One region of the Streptomyces sp. NPDC096323 genome, then DNA from elsewhere that is predicted to be linked to it. Evidence: riboswitches for the same ligand, from Rfam matches in the RefSeq annotation. Region 1 holds a riboswitch; each other region holds the start of a gene.
What was found. A riboswitch is a leader RNA that binds a small molecule or an ion and turns the genes downstream of it on or off. The one in region 1 is predicted to bind cobalamin.
Positions count from the first base shown of each region.

Region 2: linked by a shared signal. The riboswitch ahead of ABTX18_RS08945 (ribonucleoside-diphosphate reductase subunit alpha) and the one ahead of ABTX18_RS24630 (cobalamin biosynthesis protein) in region 1 are both predicted to bind cobalamin.
Region 3: linked by a shared signal. The riboswitch ahead of ABTX18_RS06745 (SCO2321 family membrane protein) and the one ahead of ABTX18_RS24630 (cobalamin biosynthesis protein) in region 1 are both predicted to bind cobalamin.

Region 1 covers NZ_JBEOSI010000009.1:59,003-63,943, reverse strand. Annotated here, with positions in the region: gene cobN (cobaltochelatase subunit CobN) at 1-730, opposite strand, end outside; gene ABTX18_RS24635 (cobyric acid synthase) at 763-2,304, opposite strand; gene ABTX18_RS24630 (cobalamin biosynthesis protein) at 2,301-3,344, opposite strand; cobalamin riboswitch at 3,479-3,609, opposite strand; gene ABTX18_RS24625 (hypothetical protein) at 3,762-3,995, opposite strand; gene ABTX18_RS24620 (inorganic phosphate transporter) at 4,030-4,941, opposite strand, start outside.
Region 2 covers NZ_JBEOSI010000003.1:242,506-247,446, reverse strand. Annotated here, with positions in the region: gene ABTX18_RS08965 (GntR family transcriptional regulator) at 1-214, shown strand, start outside; gene ABTX18_RS08960 (DUF3311 domain-containing protein) at 445-699, shown strand; gene mctP (monocarboxylate uptake permease MctP) at 696-2,342, shown strand; gene ABTX18_RS08950 (GNAT family N-acetyltransferase) at 2,453-2,965, shown strand; adenosylcobalamin-variant (AdoCbl-variant) riboswitch at 3,033-3,131, shown strand; gene ABTX18_RS08945 (ribonucleoside-diphosphate reductase subunit alpha) at 3,284-4,941, shown strand, end outside.
Region 3 covers NZ_JBEOSI010000002.1:612,319-617,259, reverse strand. Annotated here, with positions in the region: gene ABTX18_RS06750 (bifunctional glycosyltransferase/CDP-glycerol:glycerophosphate glycerophosphotransferase) at 1-1,483, shown strand, start outside; cobalamin riboswitch at 1,499-1,647, shown strand; gene ABTX18_RS06745 (SCO2321 family membrane protein) at 1,756-3,015, shown strand; gene ABTX18_RS06740 (SCO2322 family protein) at 3,012-3,740, shown strand; gene ABTX18_RS06735 (energy-coupling factor transporter transmembrane component T) at 3,737-4,924, shown strand; gene ABTX18_RS06730 (ABC transporter ATP-binding protein) at 4,921-4,941, shown strand, end outside.

The sequences.
Region 1 (4,941 bases):
CGTTCAGGTCGGCGAGCGCGCCGATGTCCCAGGCCTCGTCGTCGCCCCCGGCCGAGGCGTCCGACGCGCGGGTCCCGCCGGCCGCGAGCACCGTGGCGACCAGGGCGTCGGCCCGGCCGAGGAGCTCGTACAGCCCCGGGTCCGCGCCGCGCAGCGAACCGCAGTAGACGGGGAGGGCGTTGGCGCCGCGCGCCTCGACGGCGTCGCACAGCACGTCGACGAACGAGGTGTTGCCGGAGAGGTGGTGCGCCCGGTAGAAGAGCACGCCGACGGTCGGGCGGCCCTCGGTGAACGTACGGCTGCCGTGGAGACCCCACTCGGGCATCTTCTGCGGTTCGGCGAACCCGTGCCCGGTCAGCAGGACGGTGTCGGAGAGGAAGCGGGCGAGTTCGACGAGGTTCCCGGGGCCGCCCTCCACCAGATAGCGCAGCGCCTCGGCGACGACGCCGGCCGGCGCGGACGACTCGGCCATCAGCTCCGCGTCCGGCACCGTCTCGCCGCCGAGCAGCACGGTCGGGATGCCGGACGCCTTCAGGGCCGCGAGGCCGTCCTCCCAGGCGCGCTTGCCGCCCAGGAGGCGGACGACGGCGACGGAGGAGCCCGCGATCAGCGCGGGCAGCTCGTCCTGGACGTCGATACGGGTCGGGTTGCCGATCCGGTAGGGGGCGCCGGAGACACGGGCGGCGAGGAGGTCGGTGTCGGCCGTCGACAACAGCAGCACGGTGCTCAGCGGGGCGTCGAGCGGGGCGGTCAGTGGCGCGTTCATGCGCGTGCTCCAGGTGCTCCGGGGGCGATGAAGGGAAGTCCTGCCGGTGCGCCCGACTCGATGAGTCGCCACAGCGCATCGGTGTCCGCGTGTTCTTCGATCAGGTCGCCGAGGCGGTCGAGCTGCTCCTCCCGCAGCCCGGCGAAGCAGGTGTCGGGGGCGGGCACGAAGCGTCGGCCGGCTGCCTTCGCGATCTCGGTCAGGAAGCGGCGGCGGAAGGCGTCGCTCTCCAGCGAGCCGTGCCAGTGGGTGCCCCACACGGCGCCGGTCCGGCAGCCGTCGATGCGCTGTCCTTGTCCGTCGGTGAGGAACGGCTCACCGCCGCGCACGTCCGCGACGCCGTGGTGGATCTCGTACCCCTCGACCGGGGCGCCGAGCGCCTCGCCGACCGGGCGGGCGAGGGTCTTCTCGCGGTCGAACCGGACGCGTACGGGCAGCAGCCCGAGCCCTTCGACCTGCCCCGCGCGCGACTCCACGTCGTCCTCGATGCGTTCGCCGAGGATCTGGTAGCCGCCGCAGATACCGAGGACCGGCCGGCCCTCGGCCCCGCGCCGCAGCAGCGCGTCGGCGAGCCCGCGCTCGCGCAGCCAGGCGAGCGCCTTCACGGTGCCGCGGGTGCCGGGCACGATGACGAGGTCGGCGTCGGCGAGCTCCTCGGCGCGGTCCACGAACCGCACGACGACGCCCGGTTCGGCGGCGAGCGCGTCCACGTCGGTGAAGTTGGACATCAGCGGGACGGCGCACACGGCGACGCGCAGGATGTCCTCGCCGTGCGGCGGCGCGACGACCGATTCGCGTACGGTGCCGCGCAGCGAGACCCGCAGCCCGTCCTCCTCGTCGATGCCGAGGCCGTGCGCGAACGGCAGCACCCCGTACGTCGGACGTCCCGTCAGCTCGCGCAGCATGTCCAGGCCGGGCTCCAGGAGCGAGACGTCGCCGCGGAACTTGTTGACCAGGTAGCCGGCGATCAGCGACTGGTCCTCGGCCGAGAGCAGCGCCGTCGTTCCGAAGAACGAGGCGAAGACCCCGCCGCGGTCGATGTCGCCGACGACCACCACCGGGAAGCGTGCCGCCCGTGCGATGCCCATGTTCACGATGTCCGTGCGCCGCAGATTGATCTCGGCCGGACTGCCCGCCCCTTCGCAGATCACCGCGTCATACGTGCCCCGGAGTTGTTCCAGGCAGTCCACGACGGTGGACAGGAGCGACTCCTGCCGGCCGCCGTGGTAGCCGCGGGCACTCATCTCACCGACCGGACGACCCATCAGGACGACCTGGCTGGAGCGGTCGCTGCCGGGCTTGAGCAGCACCGGGTTCATCAGGGCGGTCGGCTCCACCCGGGCGGCCTGGGCCTGCATGGCCTGGGCGCGGCCGATCTCGGCGCCCTCCCGGGTGACGAAGGAGTTGAGCGACATGTTCTGCGCCTTGAACGGCGCGACCTTCACGCCGCGGCGCACCAGCCAGCGGCAGATGCCCGCCGTGACGACGCTCTTGCCCGCGTCGGAGGTGGTCCCGGCGACCAGCAGCCCGCCGCTCATATCGGTCTCCGTCCTGGGAGTCGGGTTCCTGGGAGTCCAGGGCCATGGGTACGGGCAACGGTGGTGCGGGCCCCCGCGATCCGCCGTGCCGCGATCCGCCGTGCCGCGAACCCCGCGCCCAGGCGGGCCGCCACGCTCACGCCGAGGGCCAGAGTGCTCACCCGGCGCGACAGCCGTACGGCCCGCTCGATGTCCCCGGGCTCCACCGCCCGTCCCGTCTCGCCGTTGAGGGCGGGACGGTGCTCGACCCGGCCGCCGTACGAGAGCGTCCCGCCGAGCCGTACGCCGAGCGCCCCCGCGAACGAGGCCTCCACCGGGCCCGCGTTGGGGCTCGGGTGCTTGGCCGCGTCCGCCCGCCAGGCCCGGACCGCTCGCCGTGGCCGCCCCCCGGCGGTCACGGCGAGCAGGGCCGTCAGCCGGGCGCCGGGCCATCCCGCCACGTCGTCGAGGCGGGCCGAGGCCCAGCCGTAACGCCGGTAGCGGGGCGACTTGTGACCGACCATCGCGTCGAGCGTGTTCACGGCGCGGAACCCGACGAGTCCGGGAACCCCGCCCAGCGCGCCCCACACGAGGGCGCCGACCACGGCGTCCGAGGTGTTCTCGGCGACGGACTCCACGACGGCGCGGGCGATCTGCGGGCCGTCCAGGGACTGCGGGTCGCGGCCGCACAAGCGAGGCAGCCGCTCACGGGCGAGGCCCAGGTCCCCGGCGGTCAGGGCGTCGCCGATGGACCGGGCCTCGCGCCCCAGCGACGTACCGCCGAGGACGGACCAGGTGGCAGCGGCGGTCAGGGCGACGGACGCGGCGGGGTGGCGGCGCAGCGCACGGGAGGCCAGGGCGGCACCCCCGGTGGCGCCTCCGGCGCAGATCAGGGTGTGCAGTGCGCCCCACCCGCGGTGGTCGCGCCACAGACGGCGTTCGACGCCTGCCGCGGCCCGCCCGAAGGCGGCGACCGGGTGTCCCCTGCGGGGGTCACCGAGCAGAGAATCGCCGATCAGACCGGCCGTGGCGCCGTACGCGAAGATGCGATCGGCACGCACGGTTCAGCCGGCCGTTGCGCCTCGGAGGACCTGGGGACCTGTTCGGAGTGGCACAGGGACGGACGCACGGCAGCCGGGCATGGCGATATGTCCTCACTCAGGGTCCGCGCCCTGGTTCGACGTGACGGCGACGAGAGTCTCCTGGCTTCCGGATCCGCGGTTCCCCCGGTCTTCCAGTCCGCTTGCGTGGACCGTGACTTCCGTGGTGGGGGACTGCTCCCCGGTGACAGTGGCGGGACCGCGCCGGATTCGCACCGGCTTCCTCTGCTGTCGCCGTAATGGCTCCGGCAGTCCACCACGCCCCGCGAACACCCGTCAACTCGCCGTTGACCTGCGACGGCGCAGTGTGCTGAGACGCACATCGGGCCGGACGCACACGAGGTGCGTCCGGCCCGATGCGGGTGGGAGTGGTGGGGCTCAGGCGACGATCAGATAGATGCCGTACGCCACGGCCGCGGCGCACAGTCCGAAGCAGACGTACGCGCCGGTGCGGGCCAGGGCGAGCGATCCGCCCGCGGACCCGCCCTGCGCGGCTGGTTCCGGCTGCTTGGAGAGGCCGACGATGCCGAGGGTGAAGAGGCCCACGAGAGCGACGGTGGCGACGAGGGAGACGCCGAAGACGGTGCCGAGGGCTGCCCAGTCGATGTTCATGCGGATCTGTCCTTACCAAAGGCTCGTGTGATGCCTAAACCGTGGCGGGTCGGGCCGGGTCGGCGACCGGTCCGGCGGCGACCGGTCCGGCCGGGGCCGGGATGGTGGCCGTGAGGTCGTGGGTCTGGGCGGCCGCGGTGGGCGGCGGGCTGACGGCCGCGATGGCGGTGGTGACGACGCCCGAGGGCTCGCCGGTTCCGGCGGCCGCGTGCTGGCCGCCGGGTGCCACATCGCCGTGCCCGACGGGCTTGCGGCGCGACAGCGTCCAGATCGCGCCGGAGCCCGCGATCAGGAGCGCGGCGACGACCACGACACCCCAGGTGCCCTGCTTGGTGAGGAACTCCGCACCCGCGCCGACCAGACCGGCGGCCGGCAGGGTCAGGCCCCAGGCGACGAACATCCGGGTGGCGGTCGACCAGCGGACGACGCCGCCCTTGCGGCCGAGGCCCGCGCCCATGACGGCGCCCGAGCACGACTGGGTGGTGGAGAGGGAGAAGCCGAGGTGCGAGGAGGCCAGGATGACGGTGGCCGCACTGGTCTGGGCGGCGAAGCCCTGCGGCGGCTTCAGCTCGGTCAGGCCGCTGCCCATGGTGCGGATGATGCGCCAGCCGCCCAGGTAGGTGCCGAGTGCGATGGCGAGGCCGGCGGCCACGATGACCCAGACCGGCGGGTTGGAGCCGGGGGAGAGGACGCCGCCGGTGACCAGGGCGAGCGTGATGATGCCCATGGTCTTCTGCGCGTCGTTGGTGCCGTGCGCGAGCGAGACGAGCCCGGCCGAGGCGATCTGCCCGGCGCGGTAACCCTTCGCGGTGGCCTTCTCCTGGGCGCCGCCCGTGACCTTCCCGCCGATGCGGTACGTCAGCCGGGTGGCCAGCAGCGCGGCCAGACCGGCGACGACCGGCGCGGCGACCGCGGGGAGCAGCACCTTGGTGACGACGGTACCGCC
Region 2 (4,941 bases), on a different contig from region 1:
CGACGTACGGCTGGCCGAGGCGGAGGAGACCATCGAGACCTCCCTCGCCACCCCGCGCGAGGCCGGCCTGCTCGGCACGGACGTGGGGCTGCCGATGCTCATGCTGTCCCGGCACTCGGTGGACGGCCAGGGCGAGCCGGTCGAATGGGTGCGCTCGGTCTACCGGGGCGACCGCTACAAGTTCGTGGCCCGTCTGAAGCGGCCGCTGGACTGAAGTCGCCGGCATCCCGGACAGCCCCCGTGGAAGCGTTCCCACGGGGGCTGTTCACTGCCTGATTAGTCTGGACCAACACCCTGACTTTTACTGTGATTTCGGTCAGGAGTCCGGTCCCACAAGACCGTTGCCGGACCGCAATGCGGACAGGGGGTGACGGTGGCCGGAACCCTCGCCTAGATTTCGTGCCCATTACACGAGGTGATCAGCGAGGGGACGGAGTCGCCGCCATGCCGGAAGAACCAGAAGGAAAACCACCCACCGTCACACCGATGCGGGTGGTCATCGCCCTCTGTCTCGTCGCGCCGTTCGTGGCGATGCTCTGGGTGAGTTCGTACGCCAAGGTCGACCCGACCTTCATCGGGATTCCGTTCTTCTACTGGTACCAGATGCTCTGGGTGCCGATCTCCACCGCGCTCACCATGGTCGCGTACAAGCTGTGGCAGCGTGACCAGCGCTCCCGCAAGGGGGGTGCGTCCGCATGAAGGACGGCGTGAACGGCGTCGCGCTCGGCGTCTTCGTCTTCTTCTTCCTGGCCGTCACCGTCGTCGGCTTCATGGCCGCGCGGTGGCGCAAGGCCGAGAACGAGGCCAGCCTCGACGAATGGGGGCTGGGCGGCAGGTCGTTCGGCACCTGGGTGACCTGGTTCCTGCTCGGCGGCGACCTCTACACCGCGTACACCTTCGTCGCCGTTCCCGCGGCGATCTACGCGGCGGGCGCGGCCGGCTTCTTCGCGGTGCCCTACACCATCCTGGTGTACCCGCTGATCTTCACGTTCCTGCCGCGCCTGTGGTCGGTGTCGCACAAGCACGGCTATGTCACCACCTCGGACTTCGTCCGCGGACGCTTCGGCTCCAAGGGGCTCTCGCTGGCGGTCGCCGTCACCGGCATCCTCGCCACGATGCCGTACATCGCCCTGCAACTCGTCGGCATCCAGGCGGTGCTGGACGTGATGGGCGTCGGCGGCGGCGAGAACACCCACTGGTTCATCAAGGACCTGCCGCTGCTGATCGCGTTCGCGGTGCTCGCCGCGTACACGTACTCCTCCGGGCTGCGCGCGCCCGCGCTGATCGCCTTCGTCAAGGACGGGCTGATCTACCTGGTCATCGCCGTGGCGATCATCTACATCCCGATCAAGCTCGGCGGCTTCGACGACATCTTCGCCAAGGCGGGCGAGGCCTTCTCGGCGAAGAACGAGGCGGCCGGCAAACCGGTGGCCGGACTGGCACCCGGCGAGGCCGGACAGTGGGGATACGCGACGCTGGCCCTGGGTTCGGCGCTGGCGCTCTTCATGTATCCGCACTCGATCACGGCGACGCTTTCCAGCCGCAGCCGTGACGTGATCCGCCGCAACACGACGATCCTGCCGCTGTACTCGCTGATGCTCGGCCTGCTCGCACTGCTGGGATTCATGGCGATCGCCGCCGGAGTCAAGGTGGACAACGGCCAGTTGGCGATCCCGCAGCTGTTCGAGAACATGTTCCCCGACTGGTTCGCGGGGGTGGCCTTCGCCGCCATCGGCATCGGCGCGCTGGTGCCCGCCGCGATCATGTCGATCGCCGCGGCGAACCTGTTCACCCGCAACATCTACAAGGACTTCCTGAAGCCGGACGCCACACCCGCGCAGGAGACCAAGGTCTCCAAGCTGGTGTCGCTGCTGGTCAAGGTCGGCGCGCTCGCCTTCGTCCTCACCATGGACAAGACGGTCGCGATCAACTTCCAGCTGCTCGGCGGGATCTGGATCCTCCAGACGATGCCGGCCCTGGTCGGCGGGCTGTTCACCCGGTGGTTCCACCGCTGGGCGCTGCTCGCGGGCTGGGCGGTCGGCATGCTCTACGGGACGCTCGCCGCGTACGGGGTCGCCAGCCCCACCCAGAAGCACTTCGGCGGGTCCTCCAAGGAGATCCCGGGCATCGGCGAGATCGGCTACATCGGCCTCACGGCCTTCGTGCTGAACGTCGTCGTGGTCGTCGTCCTCACCTTCGTCCTGAACGCCGTGAAGGCGCCCGCCGGGATCGACGAGACCTCTCCGGGCGACTACACCGCTGACGCGGGTGACCCGGGCGTGGTGACGGAGCTCCCGCCGGCCACCGCCGGTGCGCCGGGGCGGCCACTGACCGACGCGTAGGTGAACCGAACGGGCCGCCGTACTCCTCCGCCAGGGGTGCGGCGGCCCGTTCGCGCGCGCGGCGGAAAAGTGCTTGCGGCCACGGCCCGCGCGTGCGGCACACTGCACGTATGGACATGACGATCCGGCCGGCCGAGCCCGCCGAGTACGCGCTCCTCGGCGAGATCACCGCCGAGGCCTATCTCGGCGACGGGCTCCTGGACTTCGGCGCCGACGATGCGTATCTGGTTCAGCTGCGCGACGTCTCCCGCCGCGCCGCCGAGGCCGAGGTGCTGGTGGCCGCCGACGCGCGGGGCCGCGTCCTGGGCGGGGTCACCTACGCCCCGCCGGGCAACGCCTGGGCCGACATAGCCGCGGCGGACGAGGCGGAGTTCCGGATGCTGGCGGTCTCCCGCGAGGCCCGGGGAGCAGGAGCCGGGGAGGCTCTCGTACGGGCCTGTATCGACCGCGCACGGGCCACCACGGGGGTCACGGGGATCGTCCTGTCGACGCAGCCGACGATGCACGGCGCCCATAGGATCTACCGGCGCCTCGGCTTCGTACGGACCCCCGAGAGGGACTGGAGCCCCCTCGACGACCTCAAGCTGCTCACCTACCGGCTGGAGCTGCCTCCCCTCGCCTGACAGCGCGCACGACACAACATGTGGGGGCTGCCGCATCCGGCAGCCCCCACATGTATGCTCATGCTCGCTGTCGCCGCAGGGAAATCCGGTGCGAATCCGGAACTGTCCCGCAACGGTGTGTTCGGTGCGCTTTTGTGCACCCCCGAGTCCGAGGTCCTGCCGACAGCGCATCCGGTTCCACCGATCCGGATGCCCAGACGTCCGGGCCTCGTGGATGGGCCGGTGGACGCCGCACGGAGCGCTGCCCTGCCGGGTCCCGCCCCGCCCGGCCGCCCTCCGCTCCCCGAAGGCCCCGAGCCGAGCGAGGGAGAGCACCGCGTGACCATCGCGCCAGCCGATCCGGTGTCCGTGGCCGAGTCAACGGGAAGCACGAGCGAGGGACCGGGGACCGCACTGCTGCGGACCCTGACCGGCCTCACCGCCGATCTGCCCGACACCGACCCCGGACGCGTCGCCGCCGCCGCGCTGCGCGGCCGCAACGCCCGGTCGGACGAGGCCGAGCTGCGCTCGCTGGCCACCGAGGCCGCCGCGGGCCTGATCTCCGAGGACCCCGCCTACTCCCGGCTCGCCGCCCGCCTCCTCACCCGCACCATCGCGGACGAGGCGGCCGGCCAGGGTGCGACATCCTTCTCCGCCTCGGTCGCCGTCGGGCACCGCGAGGGCCTGATCGCGGACCGCACCGCCGAGTTCGTGGCGCTGCACGCGGGGGCCCTGGACGCGCTGGTCGGGCAGTCGCTCGCCGACGGCGCCGACGACCGCTTCGGCTACTTCGGCCTGCGCACCCTGCACAGCCGGTACCTCCTGCGCCACCCGCACACCCGTCAGGTCATCGAGACCCCGCAGCACTTCATGCTGCGCGTCGCCTCCGGTCTCGCCGAGGACACCTCCGCGCGCGCCCTGGACGAGGTTGCCGCGCTGTACGGTCTGATGAGCCGGCTGGACTACCTGCCCTCCTCGCCCACGCTCTTCAACTCCGGCACCCGGCACCCGCAGATGTCCTCCTGCTACCTGCTGGACTCCCCGCTGGACGAGCTGGACTCGATCTACGACCGCTACCACCAGGTGGCGCGCCTGTCGAAGCACGCGGGCGGCATCGGCCTCTCGTACTCCCGTATCCGCGCCCGGGGTTCGCTGATCCGCGGCACCAACGGCCACTCCAACGGCATCGTGCCGTTCCTGAAGACGCTCGACGCCTCCGTCGCCGCGGTCAACCAGGGCGGCCGGCGCAAGGGCGCCGCGGCCGTCTACCTGGAGACGTGGCACGCGGACATCGAGGAGTTCCTGGAGCTGCGCGACAACACGGGCGAGGACCAGCGGCGCACGCACAACCTCAACCTGGCGCACTGGATCCCCGACGAGTTCATGCGCCGGGTGGACGCGGACGGCACGTGGTCGCTGTTCTCCCCGGCCGACGTGCCCGAGCTCGTCGACCTGTGGGGCGACGCGTTCGACGCCGCCTACCGGGCGGCCGAGGCCAAGGGCCTGGCCCGCAAGACCATGCCGGCCCGTGAGCTGTACGGTCGCATGATGCGGACCCTCGCCCAGACGGGCCAGGGCTGGATGACGTTCAAGGACGCCTCCAACCGCACCGCGAACCAGACCGCCGAGCCCGGCCGCGTCGTGCACTCCTCGAACCTGTGCACCGAGATCCTCGAGGTCACCGACGACGGCGAGACGGCCGTCTGCAACCTGGGTTCGGTCAACCTCGGCGCCTTCGTCGCCGACGGCACCATCGACTGGGAGCGCCTGGACGCCACCGTGCGTACCGCCGTGACCTTCCTCGACCGGGTCGTGGACATCAACTTCTACCCGACCGAGCAGGCCGGCCGGTCCAACGCCCGCTGGCGTCCGGTGGGCCTGGGCGCCATGGGTCTCCAGGACGTCTTCTTCCAGCTGCGGCTGCCGTTCGACTCCCCCGAGGCGCGCGCCCTGTCGACGAAGATCTCCGAGCGCATCATGCTCGCGGCGTACGAGGC
Region 3 (4,941 bases), on a different contig from region 1:
CGTGCAGCACATGCTGTTCACGCTCAAGCGCCCCGAGCGGGTCAGGCCCGCCGATCGCAAGGAGTTCTTCGGCCGCACCGCGGACTTCTACGCCGCGCACCTCCCGGCCGGCTACACGCTGCCCGGCGGATCGCTCGGGGTGCACATGCGCGCCCTGGCCAAGCGGTCCTTCCGTGCCTATCGGACGACCGAGTTCGCCGCCCGGGTCAAGCGGAAGGCGCCGACGAGGGTCCTCGGAGCCACCAGCAGGGTCGGCAAGCACGCGGCCGCCAATCTGCACGCCCTCCAGCGCCGGCGTGCCCTGGATCCGAACCTCGCCGTGTACACCTCGTACGAGGACTCGCTGCCGTCCTGCAATCCGGCCGCCGTCTACGAGAAGGCCAAGGAGCTGGCACCGCACGTGCACGGCGTCTGGGTGGTGCGCCAGGAGCTCGCCGGACAGGTGCCCGCAGGCGTCGACCACGTGGTGCCCGGCTCGCGCCGCCATGGGGAGGTCACGGCGCGCGCCACGTACTTCGTGAGCAACGACGGCTTCCCGGACGGCATCGGCAAGCGCCCGGGCCAGGTCCACCTGCAGACGCACCACGGCACCCCGCTCAAGCGCATGGGCATTGACCTGAAGGCGTACCCCGCCGCCCGGACCATGAGCTTCGACCGCCTGCTGGAGCAGGTGAGCCGCTGGGACCTCAGCCTCTCCTCCAACCAGCACTCCACGGAGCAGTGGGCGCGCGTGTACCCGGGCAGGTTCGAGTCCCTCGACGTGGGCTACCCCCGCAACGACCGCTTCTACACCGCCGGTGCGGACGACGTCGCGGCCATCCGGGAGCGGCTCGGCATCCCCGAGGGCAGGACCGCCCTGCTGTACGCGCCGACCTACCGCGACTACCGGAAGGACTGGACGCCCACCTTCGACGTGGCCCGCGTGGCCGAGGCCCTGGGCGACGACTTCGTCCTGCTGGTCCGGCCCCACCCCCTCGACGGGCGGACCACGCGGCTGAGCGACCTCGCGGGGCGGAGCGGCATCATCGACGTGTCCGGCCACCCGTCGGTCGAGGACCTCTGCCTGGCGGCGGACGCGCTCATCTCGGACTACTCGTCGCTCACCTTCGACTACGCCAACCTGGACCGCCCCATCGTCATCGACGCGGCCGACCGGAAGGTCTACAACCAGGTCCGCGGCGTCACGTTCGACCTCCTCTCCGGCCGGCCGGGCGACACCCCCGGGGCGGTCGCGACGACGGAGGACGAGCTCATCGACATCTTCCGCAGCGGCCGCTGGTGCGGCCCCGAGGCCACGGCGCTGCGGAGCGCCTTCCGGGAGCGCTTCTGCCCGTACGACGACGGCCACGCCGCGGAACGCGTCGTACGCCGCCTCTTCCTCGGCCAGGACCCCGAGCCGGCGATCGTCCCGTTCCCCGAGCGGACGCCGGCGCCGGCGCCCTGCTCGGCGCCCCGGGCCGCAGCACCGGGGGCCTCGCGCTGACGCGGTCCGAGCCGAATGAGAGCCCCGGAACGCGCCCGGTAGAGTGAACGCGTCGTCATCATGCCCGTTCAGGGGGAAGCCGGTGGAAATCCGGCGCTGACCCGCAGCCGTGACCGCCCTCACCGGGCGGAAGCCGGAATGCCCTGTGCGTGGCGTGACCGGCTCGCGCCGTCGGGATCCCCGGTGGCCGGCAACCGTCGAGGTATACGGAGCCGGAGCCTGGTGCCTGTGTGTGCCTGTGCCCGGTTCCTCCAGGAGAGGCACCGCCCGCCATGACCGTACGCCGCAGCGCAGCCGCGCTCGCCGCCACCGCCACCGTGCTCTGTGCGGCCGCGACCCCGGCCGCGGTTGCCGCGCCGTCCCCCTCCCCCTCGCCGTCCGTGGCCCTGCCCTCGGGCCTTTACGGCACGAAGGACCCCACGTACGACGGGGTGTGGCGGCAGTCGCTGGCCTTCGTCTCGCAGCGGGCCGTGGGCGTCTCGCCCGCCGCCAAGGCCGTCGACTGGCTGATCGGGCAGCAGTGCGACAGCGGGGCGTTCCCCGCGTACCGGCCGGACCCCTCCGTGCCCTGTGACGCCAAGACCATGATCGACACCAATGCGACGGCGGCCGCGGTGCAGGCGCTGCACGAGGTCCGGGGGCACGAGGAACTCGTGCGCAACGGCGTCGCGTGGCTGAAGTCCGTACAGAACAAGGACGGCGGCTGGGGTTACACCGCCGGCGGCCCGAGTGACGCGAACTCGACCTCGATCGTGATCGGCGCCCTCGCCCGGGCCGGCGAGAAGCTCGGGGACGTGACGAACGACGCCGGCAGGACGCCGTACGACGCCCTGCTCACCTTCGCCATCCCGTGCGGCGGCAAGGACGGCGGCGCGTTCGCGTACCAGCCCGACAAGGCCGGCAAGCTCGTCGCCAACGGCGACGCCACCGCGGCCGCCGTGCTCGGCTCGCTCGGCAAGGGGCTCGTCGTCGGCAACAACGCCGCGGTGAAGGACCCCGCCTGCACCGAGGGCAGTGCGCTCAAGCCGGAGCAGGCCGCCCAGAACGGCGCCTACTACCTCGCCGGGGCCCTCGCGAAGACCGGCCACCTCGACTCGCCGCCGATGCCCGGTGCCGAGGACAGCACCCCGCAGCCCGACTTCGGCAACACCGCCGACGCCGTGGTCGCCCTGTCCGCGTCCGGTCACAAGGACAAGGCCGCCGCGTCCGTGAAGTGGCTGGCGGAGAACTCCGCGGCCTGGGCGAAGGAGAACGGCCCCGCCGCCTACGCGCAGCTCGTCATGGCCGCCCACTCCACCGACACGGACGTCCACGACTTCGGCGGCGCCGACCTCGTCGCCCAGCTGAACGCGACCGGGCCCGCGCCCTCCACCGACAAGAAGCCGACCGCGAGCGCCACCGAGGAGGAGCAGAAGGACAGTGGCGACGGGGACGGCATCGGCGGTGTCTGGTGGTTCGTCGGGATCGGCCTCGCGGTCGGCGCCGGCGCCGGATTCCTGATCAGCGGCCGCCGCAAGAGCCAGCAGCTGTGAGTGCGCGCCAGGGCGTGGCCGCCCGGCAGCCCGTGAGGCGCCGCGCCGGGCGGGCCGCCGTGCTGCTGGCGGTCCTGGGCGCGGTCCTGGCCGTGCTCGGTACGGGCACGGCCCAGGCTGCCGGCTACCGCTACTGGTCGTTCTGGGAGGGCTCCGGCAGCGGGTGGGCGTATGCCACCCAGGGGCCGTCCCTGGTCCGGCCGGAGGACGGTTCGGTGCAGGGCTTCCGGTTCGCCGTGAGCGCGGACTCGCAGGACGCGGCCAAGCCGCGCCGCTCCCCCGACTTCGCGGGGATCTGCGCGCACACGCCTGCCGAGGACGGCTCCAAGCGGGTCGCGCTCGTCATCGATCCCGGTACGGCCGCCGACGCCCCGGACGGGGCGACGCCGCCCGCGCTGCGGACCGCGTGCGCGCGGGTCCCCAAGGACGCGAGCAGCGCGGACGCCCTCGCCTCGGTGGCCAAGCCGCTGCGTTACGGCAGTGACGCGCTGCTCTGCGCGATCTCCGGCTATCCGGCCTCCGGCTGCGGCGAACAGGTGGCGGGGAACGGGGACGCGGATGCCGGCAGGACCGCCGACGCCTCCGCGCCCACTTCGTCGGGCGTCGCCGCAGGCGGGGACGGTTCGGACGGGGGCGGGCCGTCCGCCGGTGTCCTCGTCGGGGTCGCCGCCGTCCTCCTCCTCGGCATCGCCGCCGTCGCGCAGGCCCGCCGCCGCCGCGGATGACCGCCGCGACGCCCGGCCGTACGGACGCTTCCGCGGACCGGATCCGTGCCTGGCGCGCCCCGGCCGCCTCCCGGAGCAACGCGCTGCCCGCCGGGGCCTGGTGGCTGTGGGCGCTCGGGCTCGCCACCGCCGCGTCCCGGACGACCAACCCGCTGCTGCTCGGGCTGCTGGTCGGCGTGGCGGGGTACGTCGTGGCCGCGCGCCGCACGGACGCGCCGTGGGCCCGGTCCTACGGGGCGTTCATCAAGATCGGGCTGTTCGTCATCGGCGTGCGGCTGCTCTTCTCCGTCTTCCTCGGCTCCCCGATTCCCGGTACGCATGTCGTGTTCACGCTGCCCGAGGTGCCGCTGCCGGAGTGGGCGAAGGGCGTCCGCGTCGGGGGCCGGGTGACAGCCGAGCAGTTGCTGTTCGCGCTGTACGACGGGGCGAAGCTGGCCGCGCTGCTGATCTGTGTCGGCGCGGCGAACTCCCTCGCCAATCCGGCCCGGCTGCTGAAGTCGCTGCCCGGTGCGCTGTACGAGGCCGGGGTGGCCGTCGTCGTCGCGATGACGTTCGCCCCGAACATGGTCGCCGACGTGATGCGGCTGCGCACCGCCCGCCGGCTGCGCGGCCGGCCGGCCGGCGGGGTGCGGGCCGTCCTCCAGATCGGGCTGCCGGTCCTGGAGGGCGCGCTGGAGCGGTCGGTGGCGGTGGCGGCCTCGATGGACGCGCGCGGCTACGGCCGCACCGCACACGTCCCGGCCGCGGTCCGGCACACCACGAACGTCCTCACGCTCGGCGGGCTGCTGGGCGTCTGCGCCGGGACGTACGGGCTGCTCGCCGCGCAGGGCGCGGTGTACGGGCTGCCGCTGTTGATCGCCGGGCTCGTCGCCGCGATGGCCGGGCTGCGGCTCGGCGGGGCGCGCTCGGTGCGGACCCGCTACCGGCCCGACCGGTGGGGTGCGCGGGCGTGGCTGGTCGCGGGGTCCGGTGCGGCGGTCGCGGTGGCGATGATCTGGGCGGGCGGCGCGGATCCGGCGGCGCTGCACCCCGGTGTCGTACCGCTGACCGCGCCCGTGCTGCCGTTGTGGCCGGCCGCCGCTGTGCTGCTCGGGCTACTGCCGGCGGTGGTCGCGCCCGTGCCGCCCTCCCCCACTGGTTCGCCCGTCCCGCCTTCCCCCACAGGCCTCGAGGAGCAGGCGTGATCCGGTTCGATGATGTT